One region of the Rhodoferax fermentans genome, then DNA from elsewhere that is predicted to be linked to it. Evidence: predicted binding sites of a transcription regulator. Region 1 holds the regulator's gene; each other region holds the start of a gene.
The links. Region 1 encodes FliA, which starts transcription of late flagellar genes. Its sites were predicted from a motif close to CTAAAGTTTNNNNNNNNNNNGCCGNTA; they were not measured.
Positions count from the first base shown of each region.

Region 1 (7,872 bases):
GCAGGCGACAGGATGTCGACCTTGACGCTCTCGGCACGTGCCGCCAGGCTCACCACACCGGCGGCTTTGCCTTCGCTGATGGACAGGGTGTTGCTCGCCAGCAGCACGTCGCGACCAACCATATTGGAGCCCTGCAGCATCTGCATGGCGGTGAACTGGTCCCCCATGTTCTTGAGCGTGTCGTTCACTTGCTGGATACCGGTCACCGTGTTGATTTGCGCCATCTGACTGGTCATCTGGGCGTTGTCCATCGGGTTCATCGGATCCTGGTTGTTGAGCTGTGCCACCAGCAGCTTGAGGAAACGGTCTTGCGCCACCTCCGAGCTGGATTTGTTGGTGGTGCTGGCGCCAACGGTCGATGAGCTGGTGCTGGTGGCAGAGGAGGTTCCGGTCAACATGAGGGTGTCCTTGAAAAATTATTGACCCATCTGCAGCGTTTTGAGCAGCAGGGTTTTGGCGGTGTTCATCACTTCAACGTTGTTCTGGTAAGAACGCGAGGCGGAGATCATGTTCACCATCTCCTCCACCGGGTTGACGTTGGAGTAGTTCACATAACCATCGGCATCGGCCGAGGGGTGATTCGGGTTGTGCACACGTTTGAACGGCTCGTTGCTCTCCGTGATCGAGCTGACCTTGACCCCGGCCGTGGCGTCACCACCCATGGGGGTGGTCTGAAACACCACCTGGCGGGCCTTGTAGCCCTGGCCGTCCGGCCCGGCGACAGCATCCACGTTGGCCAGGTTGCTGGCCACCACATTGAGGCGCTGCGACTGGGCGCTGACGGCGCTGCCGGAGACGTTGAAAATTGAAAACATCGACATGGTGTTGCTCCGCAGGTGTCAGGTCTATTGACCCTGAATGGCGGCCAAAATGGTTTTGGACTGGCCGTTGATAAAGCGCAGGGTGGACTCGTAACGCACCGAGTTGTCCACAAAGTTGGCCCGTTCGCGGTCCATGTCGACGCTGTTGCCGTCCACGCTGGGCTGGGTTTGTACGCCGTAGCCCATGGCGTTGTTGCCGCTCAGTTCACTGTTGACCACGGCGGGCAGCTGCAGGTGCCTGCTGTCGGTGATGCCTGTGCTACTTTTGAGACTCAAGCCCTTGCCAGCCTTGGAGAGTTCGCTATCACTTGTTTGGGTCTGTTGGCTCAGGGCTTCTTTGAAATTGAAATCACGCGAGGCATAGCCGGGGGTGTCTGCATTGGCCATGTTGCTGGCCAGAATGCGTTGGCGTTCGGCACGCAGCACCAAGGCTTTGGCATGAAAGTCCAAACCACTGGTTAATTTCGCGAACATCAAACACCTCTGCTTTCTGTGATTTGGGGCCGCTGCTTGTGAGGCGGGCGGATCACGGTCTGGCAGATTATGAAAACGCTGTCGCTTTTCTAAACCCCGAATAAAGGGGCAAACCCCGTTTACTTGTGCCGTCTATTCAAGGGTGTCACGATGACAATGACTGTCATTGTCTAGGGGTACGTCATGTTGAATCACTTCTTGCGATGGTCTCGCCGCCTGATGCTCGCCACCCTGTGGGCGGCGGCTTTTTCATGGCATGCCAGCCATGCCCAGACGGCCACGCCCGCGGCCCAGGGTGATGATCTGTATGTATCGGCGCAACGTTGGGTCAATGACATGCTGTCTCAACAACGCAGCGAGTTGCCGCTGCGCATGGAGGTGGTGGTGGGCCAGCTGGACCGCCGACTGACCTTGGCGCCCTGCGCCCATGTTGAACCCTATTTGCCGCCCAATGTCCGGCTGTGGGGCAAGACGCGTCTGGGTTTGCGCTGTGTTCAGGGGGCTGTCAAGTGGAATGTTTTTTTGCCGATCACGGTCAAGGCCATGGGCCCGGCCTGGGTGATCAAAGGCCAGGTGGCGCCCGGCACCACATTGCAGGCCTCTGATGCCATGGCGATGGAGGTAGATTGGGCCGAGGGCAACGCTGCCATTGTGGCCAACCAGAGTGCCTGGGTGGGCAAGGCCGCCACCCGACTGCTGTCCACCGGCCAGGCCCTGCGCCAGGACATGGTCAAGGCCCCGCAGGTCTTTCAAACCGGCGCCCAGGTGCGGGTGGTGGCCGTGGGTCCCGGTTTTAAGATTGCCGCCCGGGCGCAAGCCTTGTCTGCCGGGGTGCTTGGCCAGAATGCGATGGTCCGTATGGAGAATGGCCAGGTCATCACCGGGACGGTGTCTGACGAGCGCACTGTGAGGGTTGTGTTGTGAGTTTTGGGGCGATTTTGCAAATAGGTTTAAAGTTGCGGCTGTTTTTGCCGAAAGTGTTCCTACGAGGCTACTCTTACAGTAGTTTTGGAGACCACCATGACCACCATCAAGCCCACCGACAACCACGTTGCCATCAGCAGCACCGCTGCTTCTTTACCTGCCAAGAATGGTCAGGTGGCGGGTACGCAGGTGAAACCTGGCGCCAGTGCTCCCAAAAGCGCGCCAACAGCAGGTGTGGCGGTGACCGTGTCCAGTCTGGCCCGGTCTTTGGAAATGGACGGGTCCGGCGACGTGGCAGATGTCGACATGGCCAAGGTCAGCACCATCAAACAAGCCATTTCGGATGGCACCTATGTGGTCAACCCCGGCGTGATTGCCGACAAGTTGTTGTCCAACGCGCAGGACATGTTGAAACGCAGCAGCGTTTGATTCGGGGCAGTGACACTGCCCTGGCTTTTAGCTCAGGGGGTGCACCATGCCAAACCGCTTGATCCAGTCTCATCTGGACACCATTGACGCCCACCTCGACCAAGTCTCTCGTTGTTTGCTCGACCCGGATTCCGGCGATCTGGTCCATGCCAGTGCCAATTTGCAAGCCGCTGTTATTGAGTTGTCGCGTTTGCCGCAAATTTCTGCGCTGAATCAGGAGCTGCCGTCGCCGCTGAAGCTGCGTGTGCGCCAAACGATGGCGTCGTTTGATGCCTGTCGGGAGGCTTTGATGCGCCGCAGCTTTCTCGCCGAGATCTCGCTGGGCACTCTGATTCCAGCCACCCGCAATCCCACCTATGCGCCCGCAGCGGGCCGGTTCAGCCGCCAGCCCTATGGCAGTGCCGGACGTCAAAGTGGTGAGTTCCAGGTGATCAGCGCCTAATTCGTTCTGTTGTTGCTGCCTTGATGCACCCCTGGGTGCATCAAAGTGTTTGGCAAGGGTGTCCGGACGGGCCGGCTGCGAGCCTGATTGGCAGGTATGCCAATACCGCTGCAGCTCAGTGGGTGCGCATTTTGGCCCGCAGGCGGGCAATCGACTGGCTGTGTAACTGGCAGATGCGTGATTCGGTCACGTCCAGCACAGCTGCAATTTCTTTCAGGTTCATGTCTTGCTCGTAGTACATGCTCATGATGTACTGTTCACGTTCGGGCAGGTTCTTGATGGCGGCCACGAGGGCTTCGCGCAGGCGTTGGTTGCGCAGCATGTTCAGGGGGTCGGCCTCGGTGTCACCCATATGCCGATCCAGAAAACTGTCTTCATCATCTGAACCGTGGTTCATGTCTTCCAGATAGACCAGCTGGGTACCTTTGACCTTGCCCAGCAGGCTCTGGTAGTCACTCAGGCTCATGCCCAGATCGGCTGCGATTTCACTCTCTAGCGGGCTACGGCCCAGCCGGTGTTCCAGGCGGCGCAATGACTCCTCGATGTCTTTCTGGCTCTTGCGTGTGCCACGAGAGACCCAGTCGTTCTCGCGCAATTCGTCCAGCATGGCGCCGCGGATGCGTTGGGTGGCAAAGGTTTCAAACTGCACGCCCTGGGTGGCCTCGAACCGTGTCAGCGCTTCGGACAGACCAATCAAACCGACCTGGATCAGATCGTCCACCTGCACGTTGGCAGGCAGCTTGGCCATCATGTGGTGCGCCAGCTTGCGTACCAGGGGCTGGTACTGGCGAATCAGTGCATTGCGGTCCAGTTGTCCCTTGGCGGTGTACATCAATGCACCCTCCCCAGCGGCGCGTGGTTCAGCGGGATGGCACTTTCAAGCAGTTGCATGGCCAGCCGGGTGACATCGTCCTGCGAGCGGTCTGCGCGGGCGCTGGCGGTGATGGTCACCGGTTTGATGCGGTAGCCCAGGTGGTTCGAGGCACAGTTCATCACGGTTTGGACGGGTGAGGACAGTGGCTTGGGCATGGTGGTGTTGGCGTCGGCCACGATATTAGCAACAGTTGGTCGCAGTTGGCCATTCACCAACAGCTGTTTCAGGGCCTGGTAGGCGGTGATCGTGGCAGCCTGGGCCGGTGGAACGACCACCAGCGGCGCCAGGGCGCTGCCGCGCAGCAACAGAGTCAACGATTCAGCGTCGGCATACACCAGAACCACTGCGTAGGCTTTGAATAACTCCCCCACCGGGCTGGTCAGCAAACCATGCACCGACAAACGGGCCAAGCCCAATGCTGCAGGAATGACGGACCACGAGACCGGGTTGCCCTCATCCATCTGGCGATCCAGCGGGTTGTTGAGCCATTGCGCCAGCCCAGGGTTGTCCGGTGACTCTGGGGTGTGGCCGTCAAGCACCATCACTGACAAACCCTGGCTGACCCAACTGGTACACAGACCCCAAAGCAAAGGCAACTCACCTTGCTGCTGGCCATGGCTGGTGACCGCAATCAGTCGGGGCACCTGTTGCAAAGCCAGGCTTTGCAAGCCAGCGGCCTGATTGATGCAAGGTTCAAGCATGAAGTTGTCCCGGTTGCATCCGGGTGGACTCGGCAAAGAAGAAGCCCAGATCTGTCATCTTGGGGTCAAACGCCGATTTGGCCGGTGAGCGCATCGACATTGCAACAAGGTTGCTGGCATCTGCGCGTTCCCAGTCTTCGGGAACCTTTTGGCCGGTGGTGACGCCTCTGAGCACCAGCTGGTGGCGGATCGTGGCGTCCAGTGCCGGCCCAATCTTGGCCGCCTCATCTGTTTTGGACAGGATCGTTTGTTGCAGACCGGTTGTTTTGAAGGAATTGACCATGTCATCCAGGGTGTCCCCGTGGCCACCTGCATTGAGGACCAGCAGGCGATGGATTTCTGGCAGGTCCAGCGTGTCCATCATGTCGCGTTTGCGCGGATCATTGGGGGCAATGCCGGTGGTGTCGATCAACACCATCTTTTTGTTGGACAGCAGTCCCAGCAGGTCTTGCAAGGCTGCACGGTCGTGTGCCAGATGGGCCACCACCCCCAGCATACGGCCATAGGCGCGCAACTGTTCATGGGCACCGACCCGATAGGTGTCGAGTGTGATCAGACCAACGCTGGCCGGGCCGTACGTGCGAGCGCACAACCCGGCCAATTTTGCAGCAGTGGTGGTTTTTCCGACGCCGGTGGCGCCCACCAGTGCGTAGGTGCCCCCTTGTTCATGGATGGCACTGGAGGCTGCATCGGTGCGCAGATTGCGGGTCAGCACGTCCATGACCCAACGTGTGGCGTCGGCGGCATTCAGGTCTTCCGGCATACGTTCCATGATGGTTCTTGCCAGCGCGGGTGAATAGCCGGAGCGGATCAGCTTGAGCATCAGGTTGGAGTGGATCGGGTTCTGCCGTGCCTGGCCAAGCCAGGTCAGGGTGTTGAAGCGGTCCTCAATCAGCGTTTTCATGGCGTGTAATTCGTCCACAATGTCTTGCGACGGGGCGGCCGTAGGCGCTGCCAGGGGTGCACGTGGGGCTGCCTTTTTCACTTGTATCGGGGCTATGTCGGGTGTCACCGACACGTTGCGTGCAACTGGCGTGGGTGTGGGGCGGATCGCCGCACGCGCGGGTGGTTCTGACAGCTCTTGTTGCGCTGGTGTGGTTTGAACGGCCATAGCTTCGTGACGGCGGCGCAGCATGCGCTCACGCACATAGTCTTGAAACGACAGGGTGCTCATAGCCAACTGGGCGGTGTCCTCGATCACCTGGCTGTCCGGGTTGACGGCTGGCGCGGTTTTGGCTGGGGCCTGGCGCTGTTTTTGCCGGGCTTCCTCGTTGCGGTCCAGTGCTTCCAGCGTGTCCTCTCCCGTGGCCACCACTTCAACGCCCGAGGCGGTGGGGCGGTTGGACAGAATCAAAGTGCCGTCCCCAAAAGCCATGCGTGCTTTGGCGAGGGCTTCCCGGGCGGTGGGGGCAGTAAAGCGTTGGATGTTCATGATGCTGCGCCTTTAAGGATGGGGCCAATTCGGATGGTGTGTGATTCAGGTATTTCGCTGTGACCCAACACCTGCAAGCGCGGTGCGACACGACGCACCAGTCGGGCGATGGCGCTGCGGATCTGGTCCGGCACCAGCAGGCAGGCAGGAATACCAATCTCTTCTTGTTTGAGGGCCATTTCAGCGGCTTTTTTGGTCAGGATGTCAGCGACACCCGGGTCCAGTGCCTGGCCTTGACCCGTGGTGTTGCCCAAGGCTTGAACCAGCAGGCGCTCCAGCGATGGGTCGATGGCAATCACGTTGAGCTCATGGGTTGGGCCGTAAATCTGCTGCACGATGGCGGGCGACAGGGCCACGCGCACCCGTTTGGCAAGCTCTGCCGGGTCGTTGGTCGCGCCAGCATGCTCGGCCAAAGACTCGATGATGGTGCGAATGTCCCGAATGTGCACGGACTCTTCCAGCAACAGCTGCAACACTTTCTGGAAGACGGCAATCGGAACCATTTTGGGGATGACTTCTTCAATCAGTTTGGGTGCCTGCTTGGCCACGTGTTCTACCAGTTGTTGGGTTTCTGTTCGGCTGAGCAATTTCGCCGCTTGAACTTGCATCAAGTGTGACAAATGCGTGGCCATCACAGTCTCGGAATCAACCACGGTAAATCCAGCCATTTGTGCCGCTTCTTTTTGCTGGGCATCGATCCAGTGTGCGGGCAGGCCAAATGCGGGGTCGGTGGTGGGGGTGCCGATCAACGGGGTGCTGATGCCACCCGGGTTGATGGCCAGAAACATGCCAGGAAAGGCTTCACCTTCACCCACAATCACGCCACGCAGGGTGATGCGGTAACCACTGGGTTTGAGTTCCAGGTTGTCACGCACATGGACCGGTGGCGGCAAAAAGCCAACCTCCTGGGCGAATTTGCGGCGTACACCTTTGATACGGGTTAACAAATCACCTTGGCGGTTTTTGTCCACCAAGGTGATCAGCCGGTAACCGAGCTCTAGCCCCAGTTGGTCGACCGGCTGCAAATCGTCCCAGCTGGCTTCGCCATCCGCTGCTGCGACGGGTGCCGCAGCGACCTCTTCAACGGGTGCGGGCTTGTGCGCCAGCGCCCAGGCGCCATAACCCAGCAACAAGGCGATGCCGATAAACACCACATGTGGCATGCCCGGGATGATCCCCAGAATGCCCATGATGGTGGCGGTGATGCCCAGCACCCGTGGCGAGATGAACATCTGGTTGACAATCTGCCCGCTCAGATCGCGCTCCTTGCCGACACGTGACACCACCATGGCAGCGGCTACCGAGATCAGCAAGCCTGGAATCTGGGCCACCAGCGCATCACCCACCGCCAGCAGAATGTAGGCGTCGGCGGCTTGCGAGGCGCTCAGGCCATGTTGCAGCACACCAACCGTGAAGCCGCCAAAAATGTTGATCAGCAAGATCAGGATGCCCGCCACCGCATCACCACGCACAAATTTCGAGGCACCGTCCATCGAGCCGAAGAAGTCCGCTTCTTCAGACACTTCGGCGCGGCGGCGTTTGGCCTCCTTCTCATCGATCAGGCCAGCGTTCAGGTCAGCATCCACCGCCATCTGTTTGCCAGGCATGGCATCCAGTGCGAAGCGAGCAGAAACCTCTGCGATCCGCTCTGCACCTTTGGTAACCACTATGAAGTTGATAACAACGAGGATGGAGAACACAATCAGACCGACAGCAAAATTGCCGCCAATCAAAAAGTGGCCAAAGGCCTCAATCACCGCACCGGCTGCTCCCGG
Region 1 is NZ_MTJN01000002.1:4,402,392-4,410,263, reverse strand. It holds gene RF819_RS20590 (flagellar hook assembly protein FlgD) at 1-398, opposite strand, end outside; gene flgC (flagellar basal body rod protein FlgC) at 417-821, opposite strand; gene flgB (flagellar basal body rod protein FlgB) at 846-1,295, opposite strand; gene flgA (flagellar basal body P-ring formation chaperone FlgA) at 1,479-2,219, shown strand; gene flgM (flagellar biosynthesis anti-sigma factor FlgM) at 2,316-2,648, shown strand; gene RF819_RS21375 (hypothetical protein) at 2,695-3,090, shown strand; gene RF819_RS20560 (RNA polymerase sigma factor FliA) at 3,206-3,922, opposite strand; gene RF819_RS20555 (hypothetical protein) at 3,922-4,665, opposite strand; gene flhF (flagellar biosynthesis GTPase FlhF) at 4,658-6,097, opposite strand; gene flhA (flagellar biosynthesis protein FlhA) at 6,094-7,872, opposite strand, start outside.

Region 2 (7,872 bases), 1.9 Mb from region 1:
CATGTTCCAGCAGGTCGATGTAGGTGAAGGCGATGTCGCTGACCACGTCGATCCAACGCAGGTCCTCGTTGAACTCCAGGCAGTCAAACAGGCGCACAGCCCCGTTGATCAACACCAGATTGGCCAGGTGCAAGTCGCCATGGCATTCACGCACCCAGCCGCCCAGTTTGCGCGCTTGCATCAACGGTGCCAGCCGCGTGAATTGCGCCTGGGTCCAGGTTTGCAGTTGTGCCAAACGGGTCAGAACATTCGCGTCGGGTGGCGCCGTGAGCATGTGGGCCAGATCACTGAAGTTGTCGCGCATCGGCGCCATCACCTGATCGGGCTCACCAAAACGGGTGTCCGGTGCGGCAAAAGCAGCGGCCTCATGAAAAGCCACCAGGCGCTGCGCCAGATCGGACAGGTGGGCGGGCCGCAGTTCCCCACGCACACACACCTGATCCAGCCGCCCGGTTTGATCAAAGCGACACATGCGCACCGCGAAATCCAGCACCTCACCCGTGCCGCCCCACTGCGGGCCTTGCGGTGAAGCGTTGAGACTCACCACATCCAGGTAGATGTCGGGTGCCAGGCGACGGTTCAGGCGCAACTCATCTTGGCAGGCCTGCTGGCGCAACGCCAAGGTGCTGAAGTCCAGAAACGCCAGCTTGACCGGTTTCTTGATCTTGTAGGCGAAGTCACCCGCCAGCAACACCCAGGAGATGTGGGTTTCGACCAGCTCCACCCGCGCCACCTCGCCCGGGTAACGTTGCGGCGCCAGCAGCGCCTGGATCAGCGGTGGCAGCTTGGGATGCATGCCAGCCATGATGCCAGTCTCAAGTCCACAACACCAGCCCATACCAGAGGCACGGTCAGGTGAACGCGACGGCGGCGACAATGGCGGCCCTTTGCTCTTACCCCACAACACGCATCCATGAAAACTGTTTTACACATCACCGCAGCCTGCGCCCTGTTGGTCAACTTGTCGGTGGCCTGGGCCGCAGACGCCACCCTGGAAGCTGCCGCCAAAGAAAGCGGCGCCGTTGTCACGACCAGCGGACTGGTGTACCGCTCGCTCCAGGACGGCAGCGGGGCCAGCCCGCTGGCCAGCGACGTGGTCAAGGTCAACTACCGCGGCACGTTCCCGGACGGGCGCGAATTCGACAGCTCCTACAAACGCAACCAGGCCATTGAATTCCCACTGGGCAATGTCATCCCGTGCTGGACCGAAGGTGTCCAACGCATGAAGGTCGGCGGCAAGGCCAAACTCACCTGCCCTGCCGCCATTGCCTACGGCACGCGTGGCGCCGGTGGTGTGATCCCACCCAACGCCACACTGCTGTTTGAGGTGGAGCTGCTGGCCATCAAGGGCAAATAAGCCCCTCAGCTGCGCCCGCACAGGGCTTGAAAAGTCGCCCGCTGCACCGCATCTTCAGTACGGATGAGCCCCGGTGTTCACACGCCGGACGCTCAGTCCGAGTTCAAACCTGAAGGAGGATGCCATGAATGCCTTGACCAACCGCAGCTTTCTTTTGAACGACTTTTTCCGCGACCTTGCTCCGGCTTTTTACGTCCGACCCCTGCACGGCGACCCGCTGCCGTCTGCCGCGCAGATCAAGGTGGATGTGAAGGAAAACAAGGATGGCTACACCGTGCATGCCGAGATCCCGGGTGTGCCCAAGGAAGACATCCACGTCTCGCTGGACGGCAACCTGGTGACACTGGAAGCCGAGGTGAAACAGCAGGACAGCAGCGGTGACAACGACACCGTGCTGCGCAGTGAACGCTATTTTGGCGCAGTGTCACGCAGTTTCCAGCTGCCACAGGACATCGACCAAACGCAGGCCAAAGCCAAGTTTGACAACGGTGTGCTGACACTGACGCTGCCCAAGAAGCTGGCCACCAACGTGGCGCAAAAACTTCACATCGAGTAAACGCAGTCCAGCGCTAAGCGGTGCTGGCTACACCACCAGCGGTTCCTCCTGCATCGCCTCGATCTGCTCCTGCAGCATCAACACCTGGCCCTGCCAGTAATCGCTGGAGCCGAACCAGGGGAAGTTGATGGCAAAAATCGGGTCGTCCCAGCGCCGCGCCAGCCAGGCGCTGTAGTGGATCAGGCGCAGCGTGCGCAAGGGTTCGATCAGCGCCAGCTCACGCCGATCAAAGGCGCGAAACTGTTCGTAACCATCCACCAACGCACCGAGTTGGCGGGTGCGCTGCTGGCGGTCGCCGCTGAGCAACATCCAGAGGTCTTGCACCGCCAGCCCCATGCGGGCGTCGTCCAGGTCGACAAAATGTGGCCCCGGCAAGCTGGCAGCCGGAGCGTCCAGCGGTGTCCAAAGGATGTTGCCGGGGTGGCAGTCGCCATGTAAGCGCAGGCTGCGCAGGGTGTGGTTAGGCTGCGCGTCCTCAGCCGCATCTTCTGAATCATTTTGGCCTGTAGCCCTTATATTCAAAGGGAAGGTAGCTATTAACTTGAGTGCGTCTGCGGACGCCTTTTCCCAGGCCGACTGCACATCCAGCGGCACCTTGTCGTGGCTGAGCAGCCAGTCGCGGGGCTCAAGGCCAAAACTCTGCAGATCGAGCGCCGGGCGCACGGCAAAGGGCCGGGCCGCGCCCACAGTGTGGATACGCGCCAGGAAGCGGCCTACCCACTCCAGCACATCGGGGTCGTCGAGCTCGGGGCTGCGCCCACCCCGGCTTGGGCTCACACTGAAGGCAAACCCGCCAAAGTGGTGCAAGGTGCGCCCCTGAATCACCAGCGGCCCCACCACCGGAATTTCTGCGTCCATCAACTCGGCAGAGAACGCATGCTCTTCCAGAATCTGCGCCTCGCTCCAGCGTCCGGGACGGTAAAACTTGGCCACCACGGTGCTGCCATCGTCCAGATGCAGCTGGTAAACCCGGTTTTCGTAGGAGCTCAGGGCCATCTGTCGGCCATCCCCATACAGGCCAATGCTGACCAGTGCATCCTGCACCAGATCGGGCGTCAGAGCTTGATAGGGGTGTCCGTCAGACGATGTTTGTTCCTGCACGATGCCCGCTCCCGTATTATTCAGCCCACTATCATGCCCGAAAGAATCCGCCCTGCGTGCGCTTTGGCAAACACCTCTAAACCCCCCGTTGCTTTTGCGCTAACCTGCGTCCACGGCCTGCCCAAAATAACAGCGAAGAGACTCTGGTTGCGCCGGGAGACCTCATATGTTTGACTACCTCATCATCGGCGGCGGCTCGGCAGGGTGTGTGCTGGCCGCACGCCTGTCGGAAGACCCCAACACCACCGTGGCCCTGCTGGAGGCCGGTCCACCAGACAGCAGCGTGCTGATCCACTGCCCGGCCGGCCTGGGCGTGCTGGCCAAGTTCAGCCTGGCGGGCTGGGGCCTGAACACCACACCGCAACCTGGGCTGAACGGGCGCCGTGGATACCAGCCGCGCGGCAAGGTGCTGGGTGGCTCCAGCTCGATCAACGCCATGTGTTACATCCGCGGCCAGCGCCAAGACTATGACCGCTGGGCAGCGCTTGGCAACCCGGGCTGGGCCTGGCAGGATGTGTTGCCCTACTTCAAGAAGTCTGAGGGCAACGAACGTGGGGCTGACGAACTGCATGGTGGAGACGGCCCGCTCAATGTGATGGATTTACACAGCCCCAACCCGTTTGGCCTGCGTTTTGTGCAGGCTGCCGCCCAGGCCGGACACCACATCAACCCGGACTTCAATGGGGCCAGCCAGGAAGGTGTGGGTTTGTACCAAGTCACACACCAAGGCGGTGAACGATGCAGTGCTGCCAAGGCCTATCTGACACCGGCCCTGGCGCGCCCCAATGTGCAGGTGTTCACCGGCGCCCAGGTGACACGTATCCTGCTGGAGAAAAAACGCGCTGTGGGTGTGCAGTTCATGCAGGACGGCCAGCTCAAACAGCTCAATTGCCAGCGCGAGGTGCTGCTCTGCGCCGGGGCCATCCAGTCGCCACAGATCCTGATGCTCTCGGGCATCGGGCCGCACCAACACCTGGTTGACACCGGCATCGCGCCCTTGCACGAACTGCCCGGCGTCGGCCAGCACCTGCATGACCACCCGGACATCGTGCAGGTGGTGCATGTACACAACAACACCGAGCTGTTTGGCCTGTCGCTGGGGGGCGGTATCAAGATAGGACAAGGCATGCTGCAATGGCGCCAACACCGCACCGGCCTGTTGACCACCAACTTTGCCGAGGCCGGTGGCTTCATCAAGAGCCAGCCAGAAGAGGCCACGCCCGATCTGCAACTGCATTTTGTGGTGGGCAAACTCATCAACCACGGCCGCACGCTGAGCTGGGGGCATGGTTTCTCCTGCCATGTGTGCCTGCTGCGGCCTAAGAGCGCGGGCAGCATCCGGCTCGCCAGCAAGGACCCGCTGGCCCTGCCACTGGTGGACCCCGACTTTCTGAGCCACCGCGACGACATGGATCGCCTGGTGCGCGGTTTCAAGCTGATGCGCGAGATCCTGCAACAACCCGCCCTGGCCCGCTTTGAAGGCAGGGAGCTGCCAGCCACCGCCAGCGCGCAGACCGATGAGCAGATTGAGCGGGTGATCCGAGACTACGCCGACACCATCTACCACCCGGTCGGCAGTTGCCGCATGGGCAACACCGAGATGGACGTGGTGGACGCGCAGTTGCGTGTGCATGGGCTGCAGGGCCTGCGTGTGGTGGACGCTTCCATCATGCCCAGCATCATCAGCGGCAACACCAACGCGCCAGTGATGATGATTGCTGAGAAGGCGGCCGATATGATCAGGGCTGACCAGCTGCCCTGATTGGCCTCATGCCCGCCGAGCACCTTGCAAAGGGCGGTATGCGGGCTTCGATCTACAACGCGCGGAGTCTGACGGCGGTGCAGCGCGTGATCGAGTTCATGCCGGACGTCAGGCGCCAACATCTGCCCCACATCAAATTTGTCAAATTTGATAGCTATTAACCCTTTTATTGATTGGGCTAACGGCATTATTGAGCACACAAACACAGGCACTCAAGTTTCAGATCCAACAGCCGTTATACATATACGGATCGCTACCATCGGATCACCGATGGCAGGTGAAGCGCCCATCGTTGTCTGGCCTCTGACCAGACACTTGCGACTGAAAACAGGAGTGCAGCATGAACCCGATTGCATCAACCCCCAACAGCCCACCCCCAGTTGCAGGCGCGGCGGTGACACGTGCACCCGTCAGTCCGGTGCCTGGAGTGCATCCGGTCCAGGCTGCAACAGACAACCTGCGCAACAACTCAGGCAACAACCGGGCCAAAACCGAGGCATCTGCCAGCAGACCCAAAGCGTCGGAAGAAGAGATCCAACGGGCCACCGAGGATTTGAAACAACGGGTGCAAACACTGGCGCCGGAGTTACAGTTTTCCGTGGACAAAACCAGCGGTCGCTCCATCGTCAAGTTCATCGACCGCGCCACCCAGGAAGTGGTCCGCCAGTTCCCCAGCGAGGAAGCCTTGGCCCTGACACGTGCCATGGACCAGTTCCAGCGTGGCCTGATCTTGAACCGCAAGGTGTGACACACTCCCCCCCTGACTGCACCGTGTCGCCGGGCGTTTGAGCAGCCCGACTAACCAGGGCTTGCTTGCGGTGGACACAAGCCCAAAACCAACAACAACTTCGCTGGAACACCATGACCCGTTGGGACGCCCACATGTGCCTGCCGCTGCACCCGCAGGCCAGTTTTGCACCGATCAACCAGTTACGCAGCTACGGGCTCAACTATGTGTCGATCAACGTCGGCATGGACATGAACCCGCTGCCTCAGATCATGTCGGTGATCGCCGGTTACCGCGCCACCATCGCGGCCCACCCGGACAAGTATGTGCAGGTCAACAACCTGGCCGACATCGCCCGCGCCCAGGCAAATGGCCAGATCGCCATCGGTTTTGACCTGGAGGGCGCCATGCCGCTGCTGGAGCAGCCCGAGATGGTGGCGCTCTACGCGCGCCTGGGGGTGCGCCAGATCCACTTTGCCTACAACCGCAACAACAGCGTGGCCGATGGCTGTCACGACGAGAAACGCGGCCTCACCGCGCTTGGGCGCCAGATGGTCGAGACCGTGAATGCCGCCGGACTGCTGATAGACTGCTCCCACACCGGGCGCAACTGCAGCCTGGAGATCATGGCGGCATCGAGTCAGCCGGTGGCCTTCAGCCACGCCAACCCGCTGGCCCTGGTGGACCATGGCCGCAACATCACCGACGAACAAATCCGCGCCTGCGCGGCCACCGGTGGGGTGGTGTGTGTGTCAGGTGTGTCACGTTTTCTGGGGGTTGAGCAACCCAGCGTCGTGGATGTGGCGCGGCATGCCGCCTATGTGGCCAACCTGGTCGGCATCGACCATGTGGGCATTGGCCTGGACAATGGGTTTTCCCAGCCCGAACTCAATGACACCCCGCCCGGCGACTTTGACCCCAGCTACTGGTGGCCCCAAAGCGCCGGTTATGGTCAGGCCATCAGCGGCATGCACTACGCGCCGATCGACACCTGGCAGCAGCTGCCCGAAGCCCTGTGTGCGGTGGGCATGAGCGAGGCTGAGGCCAAGCAGGTGTTGGGCGGCAATATGCTGCGGGTGGCGGGCCAGGTCTGGGCGGCGAAACCTCTCTGAATTTCAATATCAAATTGGCCTCTAGCCCTTGCACATCAAGGGCTAGTAGCTATATCAACAAGAGCAAGTGACAGCCCGCGCTTAACCCTGAAAGCGCTTGCGTGTGAGCGCCAGCGCGATCCAGAAGCCGCCCACGGTAAACCCCACCAACACCAGCAGCGGGCGCAACCAGTCGATGGGCCACTGGTCCATGAACAGCGGGCGCACCAGCGCCACCGCGTTGGTCAGCGGCAGCCAGTGCGACACGGCGCGCACCAGCGGCGGCAACTGGTCCAGCGGGAAAAAGATGCCGCTCAGGAACATCATCGGCGTCAAAAACAGCGTGAAGTAGTAGGTGAAAAAGTCATACCCCTTGGCCAGCGCGTTGAAGATCAGCGCCACACAACTGAAGGTGATGCCCACCCCCGCCAGCACCAGCCAGGCGAGCACCAGTTTCGGGCTGTAGCTGATGCCCAAGGCCAGCATCACCCCCAGGATCGCGGTCACGGTGAACAGCGATTTGAAGGCAGCCCACAACATCTCGGCCAGCACAATGTTGTCCAGGTTGACCGGCGCGTTCATGATCCCGTCCCAGGTTTTCTGCACGTGCATCCTTGAAAACGCGGAGTAGAGCGCCTCGAAACTGGCCGCATTCATGGCGCTCATGCAGATTGAGCCGCTCGCGAGGAACAGGATGTAAGGCACCTGCACCCCGTCGACCGTGACCTGGCCAATCAAGGCACCCATGCCGTAACCAAAGGCCAGCAGCCACATCAGCGGCTCGGCAATGTTGCCGACCAGGCTCGGAATCGCCAGCTTGCGCCACACCAGCAGGTTGCGCAGAAACACCGGCCACCAGCGCATGGAGAGTTCCGGCGCACGCCAGATCGATGGGGCTTTTTGGCCCTCAGCCCTGATAGCCATTGGGGTTGTAGCTCTTGTTGTCATAGTATTCAAGCGTCCTCACGGATTTGGCGGCCGGTCAGCTTGAGGAACAAGTCCTCCAGATTGGCTGGGCGGTGCAGGGTGCGCAACTGCGGGTGGGCGGCGAGCGCGGCCAGCAAGGGTTTGGCATCGGCGGTGTAGAAAAACACGGTTTCACCACTGACCTCAACCCGCGCCGCATAGGCTTTGAGCGGCGCATCCACCAGCGCCAGCGCACCGTTGCCAAACACCTCGACTACATCGGGCTCCAGATGCTGGCGGATCAGGTCGCGCGGTGCGCCTTCGGCGATTTTTTTGCCGTGGTCCACCACCAGCAGGCGGTTGCACAGGCGC
Region 2 is NZ_MTJN01000002.1:2,536,013-2,543,884, reverse strand. It holds gene RF819_RS11875 (bifunctional aminoglycoside phosphotransferase/ATP-binding protein) at 1-805, opposite strand, end outside; gene RF819_RS11870 (FKBP-type peptidyl-prolyl cis-trans isomerase) at 914-1,357, shown strand; gene RF819_RS11865 (Hsp20/alpha crystallin family protein) at 1,482-1,913, shown strand; gene RF819_RS11860 (serine/threonine protein kinase) at 1,941-3,014, opposite strand; gene RF819_RS11855 (GMC family oxidoreductase) at 3,181-4,776, shown strand; gene RF819_RS11850 (flagellar protein FlaG) at 5,117-5,524, shown strand; gene RF819_RS11845 (dipeptidase) at 5,638-6,615, shown strand; gene RF819_RS11840 (ABC transporter permease) at 6,697-7,518, opposite strand; gene RF819_RS11835 (ATP-binding cassette domain-containing protein) at 7,548-7,872, opposite strand, start outside.
Region 2: the regulator FliA is predicted to act here: its motif matches at 4,988-5,014, upstream of RF819_RS11850 (flagellar protein FlaG).

Region 3 (7,872 bases), 3.5 Mb from region 1:
ATGCAAACCTCTACTTCCTCCGCTGCTTCGCTCACCCTGACAGCTGCTGCTGTGCTGGCCCTGAGCTCCTCCCTGGCGCATGCGCAAGACGTGCAAACCGTACGCATCGCCCACGCTGGCCCGACCTCGGGTGGTATTGCCCACATTGGCAAGGACACAGAAAACGGCGTGCGCATGGCGATTGATGACATCAATGCCCAGGCGCTGGTGATTGGTGGCAAGAAGATCAAGTTTGAACTGGCCCCGGAAGATGACGCCGGTGACCCGCGCCAAGCCACTGCCGTGGCGCAAAAGTTATGTGACTCCAAAGTGGCGGGTGTGGTGGGCCATTTGCAATCGGGCACCACCATCCCGGCTTCGAGCATCTACAACAAATGTGGCATTCCCCACATCACCGCTGCTGCCACCAACCCGGACGTGACCAAGCGCGGCTTCAACACCACCTACCGCCTGATCGCCAACGACAACTCGCTGGGTGCAGCCCTGGCTTATTTTGCCAACGACACACTCAAGATCAAGACGGTGGCGGTGATTGACGACCGCACCGCCTACGGTCAGGGTCTGGCCGATGTGTTCAAGGCCACCGCCGAACAACGTGGTGTGCAAGTGGTTGCCAACGAGTACACCACAGACAAAGCCACGGACTTCACCGCCATCCTGACCTCGATCAAGAGCAAGAAGCCCGACGCCATTTTCTACGGCGGCCTGGACGCCCAAGCCGGCCCGCTGCTGCGCCAGATGATGCAACTGGGCCTGCCCAATGTGAAACTGTTTGGTGGTGACGCCTTGTGCACCGAAAAACTGCCCGAACTCGCCAGCCTGTCCGACAACCTGGTCAACGTGACCTGCGCCACCGGCGGCGCCTCGGTGCAGAAAATGCAGGGTGGCCCTGAATGGAAAAAGCGCTACGACGCACGTTTCCCAGGCCAGTTCCAGATCTACAGCCCCTACGCTTATGACGCCACCTTTGTGCTGGTGGACGCGATGAAGCGCGCCAACTCGGTTGACCCGCAGGTCTATGTGCCTTTCCTGAGCAAGACACAGTTCAAGGGCATCACCGCCAACATCGCTTTCACCCCCAAGGGTGAACTGAGCACCCCGGCGGTCACACTCTACAGCTTCAAGGGCAAAGCACGTGTTGCGCTGAACTGATCCGCCCGCCCCACTACCCAGTGGGGCTCCCCAAAAAAAAATGCGCTGTTGTCCCAACCGGGCGGCAGCGCATTTTTTGGCTGAGCGGTGCACGGCCAAACAATCAAATAAAGAGCATTGAGCCCTTATAGATCAAGGGCTACAGGCCTATTTCGCCATAAACAGAATGCCATCCAGAGTGATGGCTAGCGACCAGTTGATGCCGTTTGGTCCACCAGACCTCAAGTCTGCGAGCTCTGTGCCGATGACATCTGTATGCAAGTCACAGGCATTTCCTCCTCGAGCACATCTGGCAGCAGTTCGGCTGGCAGCGCCAGCCAGATTGCCCAGTTGCAAAAGCAGCTCAGGGACCTTACCCAGCAACTGAGGGACGTGGCGACCTCCAACATGGAGGCCAAGGCCAAGCAACAACAGGTGCAGTTGTTGCAGGCGCAGATCCTGGCCATTCAGGCCCAGATTGCGGCCATCCAGAATCAGAAACAGCAAGAACAGGCCAGCAAGGCCAGTGCGGCCCAGAACAAATCCCAGGCTGCCGCCGCCAGCAGCGACAAGGCCTTGGGCTCTCAGGTCGACGTCTACATCTGAAGCAACAGCTTCACTCAACCGGCAAAGCGGCGCGGGCGACACCGCCCGCACAGGGCAGCGGTATTCAGCTGCCTGCCACCTTCATCTTTTTGATCAAAATTGAGCCAACCGTCTTGGCACCCTGGTTGTAGGTATCGGCACCCACCGCCAGGATGTCCTTGAACATGGTTTTCATGTTGCCAGCGATGGTGATCTCTTCCACCGGGAAGGCGATGCGGCCGTTTTCCACCCAAAAACCGCTGGCACCGCGTGAATAGTCGCCGGTGACGCTGTTGACACCGCTCCCCATGAGCTCGGTGACAAACAGGCCGGTGCCCAGGCGTTGCAACATCGCATCCAGGTTGTCACCCGCGCGGGTCAGGCGTGAGGTGAGTGTCAGGTTGTGTGAACCGCCCGCGTTGCCGGTGGTTTTCATGCCCAGTTTGCGCGCCGAGTAACTGCCCAGAAAATACCCCTGCACCTTGCCCGCCTCCACCACGCTGCGCGCCTGTACCCGCACACCTTCGTCGTCAAACGGCGAGCTGCCTTTGGCCCGTTTGACAAACGGGTCCTCCAAAATGTCGATGTGTTTCGGAAACACCTGTTTGCCCAACGAATCGAGCAAATACGAACTCTTGCGGTAGAGCGAGCCACCACTCACCGCCTGCACAAAGGCGCCCAGCAAACCCGCCGCCAGCGGTGATTCAAACAACACCGGGCACTCGGTGGTGGCAATCTTGCGGGATTTGAGGCGGCTCAGCGCGCGCTCAGCGGCGTAACGGCCAATCGCCTCGGGCGAGGCCAGGTCGGCCGCATCACGCTGCGAGCTGTACCAGTAATCGCGCTGCATGTTGGCGCCTTTGCCGGCAATCGGCGACACCGACACCGAGTGGCGCGAGCTGGCATAACCACCGCGAAAACCATGGGTGTGGGCGCTGAAAAAGTGCGACTGCTGGGCAGACACACCCGCACCTTCGCTGTTGGTGATGCGTTTGTCGAGACTCAAGGCGGCGTTTTCGGTCTGCAAGGCCAGCTGTGCGGCCTGCTCGCTGGTGATGGCCCAGGGGAAAAACAGGTCGAGATCAGTGCGCTGCTCGCCCGGTTGGGCAATGTCGGCCTCATCGGGCAAGGCAGCAAACGGGTCTTCGGCGGTGAAGCGGGCGATGTCAAACGCGGCCTGCACCGTCTGTTCGATGGCTTTCTGAGAAAAATCCGAGGTGCTGGCATTGCCCCGGCGCTGGCCGATATGCACCTTGATGCCCAGCGACTTGTCGCGGTTGCGCTCGACGTTCTCCAACTCACCCTTGCGCACCGACACACTCAGGCCACTGCCTTCGGAGGCATGCGCCGAGGCGTCGCTGGCACCAAGTTTTTTGGCGTGGTGAATGGCACTGTCCACCAGATCCTCAAAGAAAGTTCGGCTGTAGGCAAACCCCGCTTCAGCGGGAGCCGGAGTGCGTCTGGGCTGGCTCGGCGTCACAGTGGAGGAACGTTTGCGGGGGGTGGCTTTGGAAGCGATGGAAGGCATGGTGAAGGCGGCTGCGTGACTGGCACTCAGGTCCGTTTGGGTTTATTCATAGCGGCGGCTATGATACTTGGCTATGTCAAGAAAACTGAAAAAAGGCTATTTTGTGCGCGGCGAGTTTGTGGCCGAGGGCAGCGAGCGCGATATTGAGCTCAAAGCCGAGCTCAAAGGCACCGACGATCTGAGCCGCACCGACCTCAAGCGCGAAAGCACCGAGCTGCAAAAACTCGGTGAAGCGCTGCTGACCCTGCGCGCCGATCTGTTGGCGCGTCTGCCCCTGAGCGACAAGTTCCGCGATGCGATTGCGGACGCCAAACGCATCACCAACTTCGAGGGCAAACGCCGCCAGATGCAGTACATCGGCAAGATGATGCGCAAGCTCGAACCAGCCGAGGTGGATGCGGTGCGTGCTGCCCTGGACGAGCAGGCCAATGGCTCAGCTGCTGAAAATCTGGCGCTGCACCAGGCCGAGCAATGGCGCGACCGCCTGATTTCGCAGGACGATGCCGCAGGCCAGTGGATTGAGCAGTACCCGACCACCGACACCCAGCAATTGCGCGCCCTGATCCGTCAGGCCCGCAAAGACGCGGTGCCCGAAAAACCCGGCGCTGCCGTGCGCCATGGCCGCGCTTACCGCGAGATTTTCCAGCTGGTGCGTGAGGCCCTGGGCGCCATCCCCGACCCGGACGCCGATACCCCACCCTTTAGCGCCAGCAACGAGGCATCGTGAGCACGGGCTCACCCTACCCACCGGTCAAGATCGGCATCGTGTCCATCAGCGACCGGGCCAGCAGCGGTGTTTACGAAGACAAAGGCCTGCCTGCCCTGCAAAGCTGGCTGGCACGCGCCCTCAAAAACCCGCTGCAGTTTGAGCCGCGCCTGATCCCGGACGACCAAGCCACCATTGAAGCCACGCTGATTGCGCTGGTGGAAGCCGGTTGCGCCCTGGTGCTGACCACCGGCGGCACCGGCCCCGCCCTGCGCGATGTGACACCCGAGGCAACGCTGGCGGTGGCACACAAGGAGATGCCCGGTTTTGGTGAACAGATGCGCCAGATCAGCCTGGCTTTTGTGCCCACCGCGATCCTGTCGCGCCAGGTGGCCGTGATCCGCGATCAGACACTGATCATCAACCTGCCGGGTCAGCCCAAGGCGATTGCCGAAACGCTGGAAGGCTTGAAAGACAACGACGGCAAGCAGCGGGTGCCCGGCATTTTTGCCGCCGTACCCTATTGCATCGACCTGATTGGTGGGCCCTACCTGGAAACAGATGCAGCGGTGTGCCAGGCGTTCCGGCCAAAAACCGCTATTCGCACATTTTCATAAGAAATGTGCCGCTAGCCCTCTTAAAATAAGGGCTGATAGCTCCTATAACTATAGTCGTTTCACTGCTATCACAACCCCTCAATAAATCGCATCATCATGCCGATCTACCGCTGCAACAAGTGTGGATTCATTGCTGAAACCGTCCCGCTGCTGCCTGACAGCAAAATCCCTTGCGCACGCTGCGCCCACCCCAGCAGTGTGTATGACACGGTTTTTTTCGCCGAGAAGCTGGTTGAAAAGTATTTTGCTGCCTTGCGCGAGATCGAGGCGCTGAAGGCGGCTGACCAGCCCGCAGCACCCGCCAACCCCATTGCAAGCAGCCCGGCACCGTCGGCCATCCCGCCCGCCATGCCTTTGAACCAGCTCAACATACACAACACCAGCCAACTGGCCACCGCTGAGCAACATCTGCCGCTCCAACAGTGGTTTGCCGCCCGCCAGATCGAGGCCCGGTTTGACCACGCAGCCGTTGATACCACCGGCTTTTTTGACGACGCCGCGCGGGCTCTGAGTGACAACTTTGCACTGTATGGTGAACTGCTCAATCGCATCCGCTGGGCCTACCGCAACAGCCACAGCAACGTCAATCTGGAACTGGCCAACCTGAGCCAGAAGGACGCACAGGCGCTCAACAACCTGTGCCGCCAGTTTCACAGCCACTCGTTGTTTGCCACTTACCGTTACCAGAAAGTCGAAAAAATCGTCCGCCTGGGCTTGCAGACCGCTCCCACGGTGCGGCAGTTTTTTGAGGGCGGCTGGCTGGAGTGGTTTGCTTTGATCACGCTGCTTGAGCAGCTCAAAACCAAGAACCGTGTCTTTTCATGTGCCCGGGGTGTGAAAGTGGTGTTTGCCAACGACGACCTGCATGAGATCGACGTGATGGCGCTGGTCAACGGCCAGACACCGGTCTACATCGAATGCAAAACCGGTGAGTTCCGCCGCGAGATCGACAAGTTTTTGCGGCTCAAAAAACGCCTTGGAATTCCGCGCCAGCAGTTCATCATATGCGCCAGCGAGCTCAGCGCCGAACAGGCTGCCGGGCTGTCGGCCATGTACGAGCTGAACTTTGTGAACCACGACACACTGGCTGACAAGCTGCAGGCCATTCTCTGACTTTTTCGGCCTTAGCCCTTGTCCAAAAAGAGCTGTTAGCCACAAATACTGAAGCTATTTACCCACCAGCTGGGTGAGTTTGTCGGCCTCAAAATGTTCGGCCAGGGTGGCGTCGCCGGGCACACAGTTGGTTTTGTCGCGGCTGGCCTGCAAGGTGTCGATGGCTTTCCACAACATTGCAATCTGGTGTTCGTGGCTGGACGCGTTGTCGATCAAACCGCGCATGGCCTGGCTCAACGGGTCGTCGCTTTGGGTCACACCGTAGGCAGAAAAACCCATTTTGGAGGCAGCCTCTTCGCGTTTGACATCGAGCTCAGCCTGGATGATGCGCGCCGGGTTGCCCACTGCCGTGGCACCAGCTGGCACCGGTTTGGTCACCACCGCGTTTGACCCGACCTTGGCGCCGTCACCCACGGTGAAGCCTCCGAGCACCTGGGCACCCGCGCCCACCACCACACCGCACCCCAGCGTCGGGTGGCGTTTGGCGCCCTTGTAGAGCGAGGTGCCGCCCAACGTCACACCCTGGTAGATGGTGCAGTCGTCACCAATTTCGGCGGTTTCCCCCACCACCACACCCATGGCATGGTCAAAAAACACGCGGTCACCAATGGTGGCGCCGGGGTGGATTTCGATGCCAGTCAAAAAGCGGGTGATGTGGGAGACAAAACGCCCGAGCCATTTCAAACCATGCGTCCAGCAGGCATGGGCCAGCCGGTGCAGGATGACCGCATGCAAGCCGGGGTAACAGGTCAACACCTCCCAGGTGCTGCGGGCAGCCGGGTCACGTTCAAGAATGCACTGGATATCGGATCGGATTCGGGACAACATGGTTTGAGTCTAGTGGGATTCAGGCAAGGGCGTGGACGGCGCGGCCTTGAGCATCATTTTGGCCATGCCACGCAGGATGTGGATTTCTTCCTGGGTGACACCGGCACGGTTGAACAGCTGGTTGAGCCGGGGCATGAGTTTTTTGGGCGCCTGCGGGTCGAGGAAATCAATCGCCACCAGTGCCTGCTCCAGATGCGCCAGCATGCCTGCCACCTGCGCCGCATCAGCCAGGGCGGGCGCGGCCGTGGCCGATTGCACCGGGTAGCCGCCCAGCGCCTCGCGCCAGTCATAAGCAATCACCTGCAGCGCTGCAGCCAGGTTCAGCGAGCCAAACTGCGGGTTGCTCGGGATGCTCAGGCACACATGGCAGCGGTACACATCCTCGTTGGCCATGCCAAAACGCTCCGAGCCAAACAGGAAAGCCACCCCAGAGTTGGATGCTTTTTCGGCCTCCAGCCCTTGTTCTGATTGGGCTAGCAGCTCCTGTTTCACGAGCGACTGGAAATGCTCACGTGGCCGCACCGTGGGTGGACCAAAGTCGCGCGGGGTCATGGCGGTGGCGCACAGGTGGCTCATGCCATCCAACGCCTCATCGAGCGTGTCGACAATGCGGCAGTTCTTGAGCACATCGGTGGCGCCGCTGGCGCGCTGGATGGTTTCCTCACGGCGCAGCACATTGGCCCAGCGTGGCGCCACCAGCACCAGATCGTCAAAACCCATGGTTTTCATGGCGCGCGCGGCGGCGCCGACATTGCCGGCATGGCTGGTGTTGATCAGGATGAATCGGGTCTTCATGGTGGGCCGTTAAAATAGACCGATTGTCGCTGCCCCACGAGGGTGCTGCGCCACTCCACAACTCACCATGCAGACTTGCCAAAGAGCCCGCATGGTCACTACCGAGCCACCATGAACTCTCCGAATCTGCACCCAATGATCAATGTGGCGGTGAAAGCCGCCCGCGCTGCCGGGGCCATCATCAACCGCGCCGCGCTCGACGTGGAATCCGTGCGGGTCTCGCAAAAACAGGTCAACGACTTTGTCACCGAGGTCGACCAGGCCTCCGAGCAAATGATCATCGAAACCCTGCTGGGCGCGTACCCGGGCCACGGCATCTGGGCTGAAGAGTCCGGCCGTGAACACGGCGCACGTGATTCCGAGTTTGTCTGGATCATCGACCCGCTGGACGGCACCACCAACTTCATCCACGGCCTGCCGGTTTACTGCGTAAGCATCGCGCTGGCTGTGCGTGGCAAGGTGGAACAAGCCGTCATTTACGACCCCAGCCGCAACGACCTGTTCACCGCCACCAAGGGCCGTGGCTCTTACATGAACAACCGCCGCATCCGGGTCGCCAAACGCAACCG
Region 3 is NZ_MTJN01000002.1:860,567-868,438, forward strand. It holds gene RF819_RS04290 (branched-chain amino acid ABC transporter substrate-binding protein) at 1-1,152, shown strand; gene RF819_RS04295 (FlxA-like family protein) at 1,408-1,737, shown strand; gene pmbA (metalloprotease PmbA) at 1,802-3,244, opposite strand; gene yjgA (ribosome biogenesis factor YjgA) at 3,318-3,971, shown strand; gene mog (molybdopterin adenylyltransferase) at 3,968-4,567, shown strand; gene RF819_RS04315 (PDDEXK family nuclease) at 4,664-5,680, shown strand; gene cysE (serine O-acetyltransferase) at 5,735-6,508, opposite strand; gene RF819_RS04325 (RNA methyltransferase) at 6,518-7,303, opposite strand; gene RF819_RS04330 (inositol monophosphatase family protein) at 7,415-7,872, shown strand, end outside.
Region 3: the regulator FliA is predicted to act here: its motif matches at 1,373-1,399, upstream of RF819_RS04295 (FlxA-like family protein).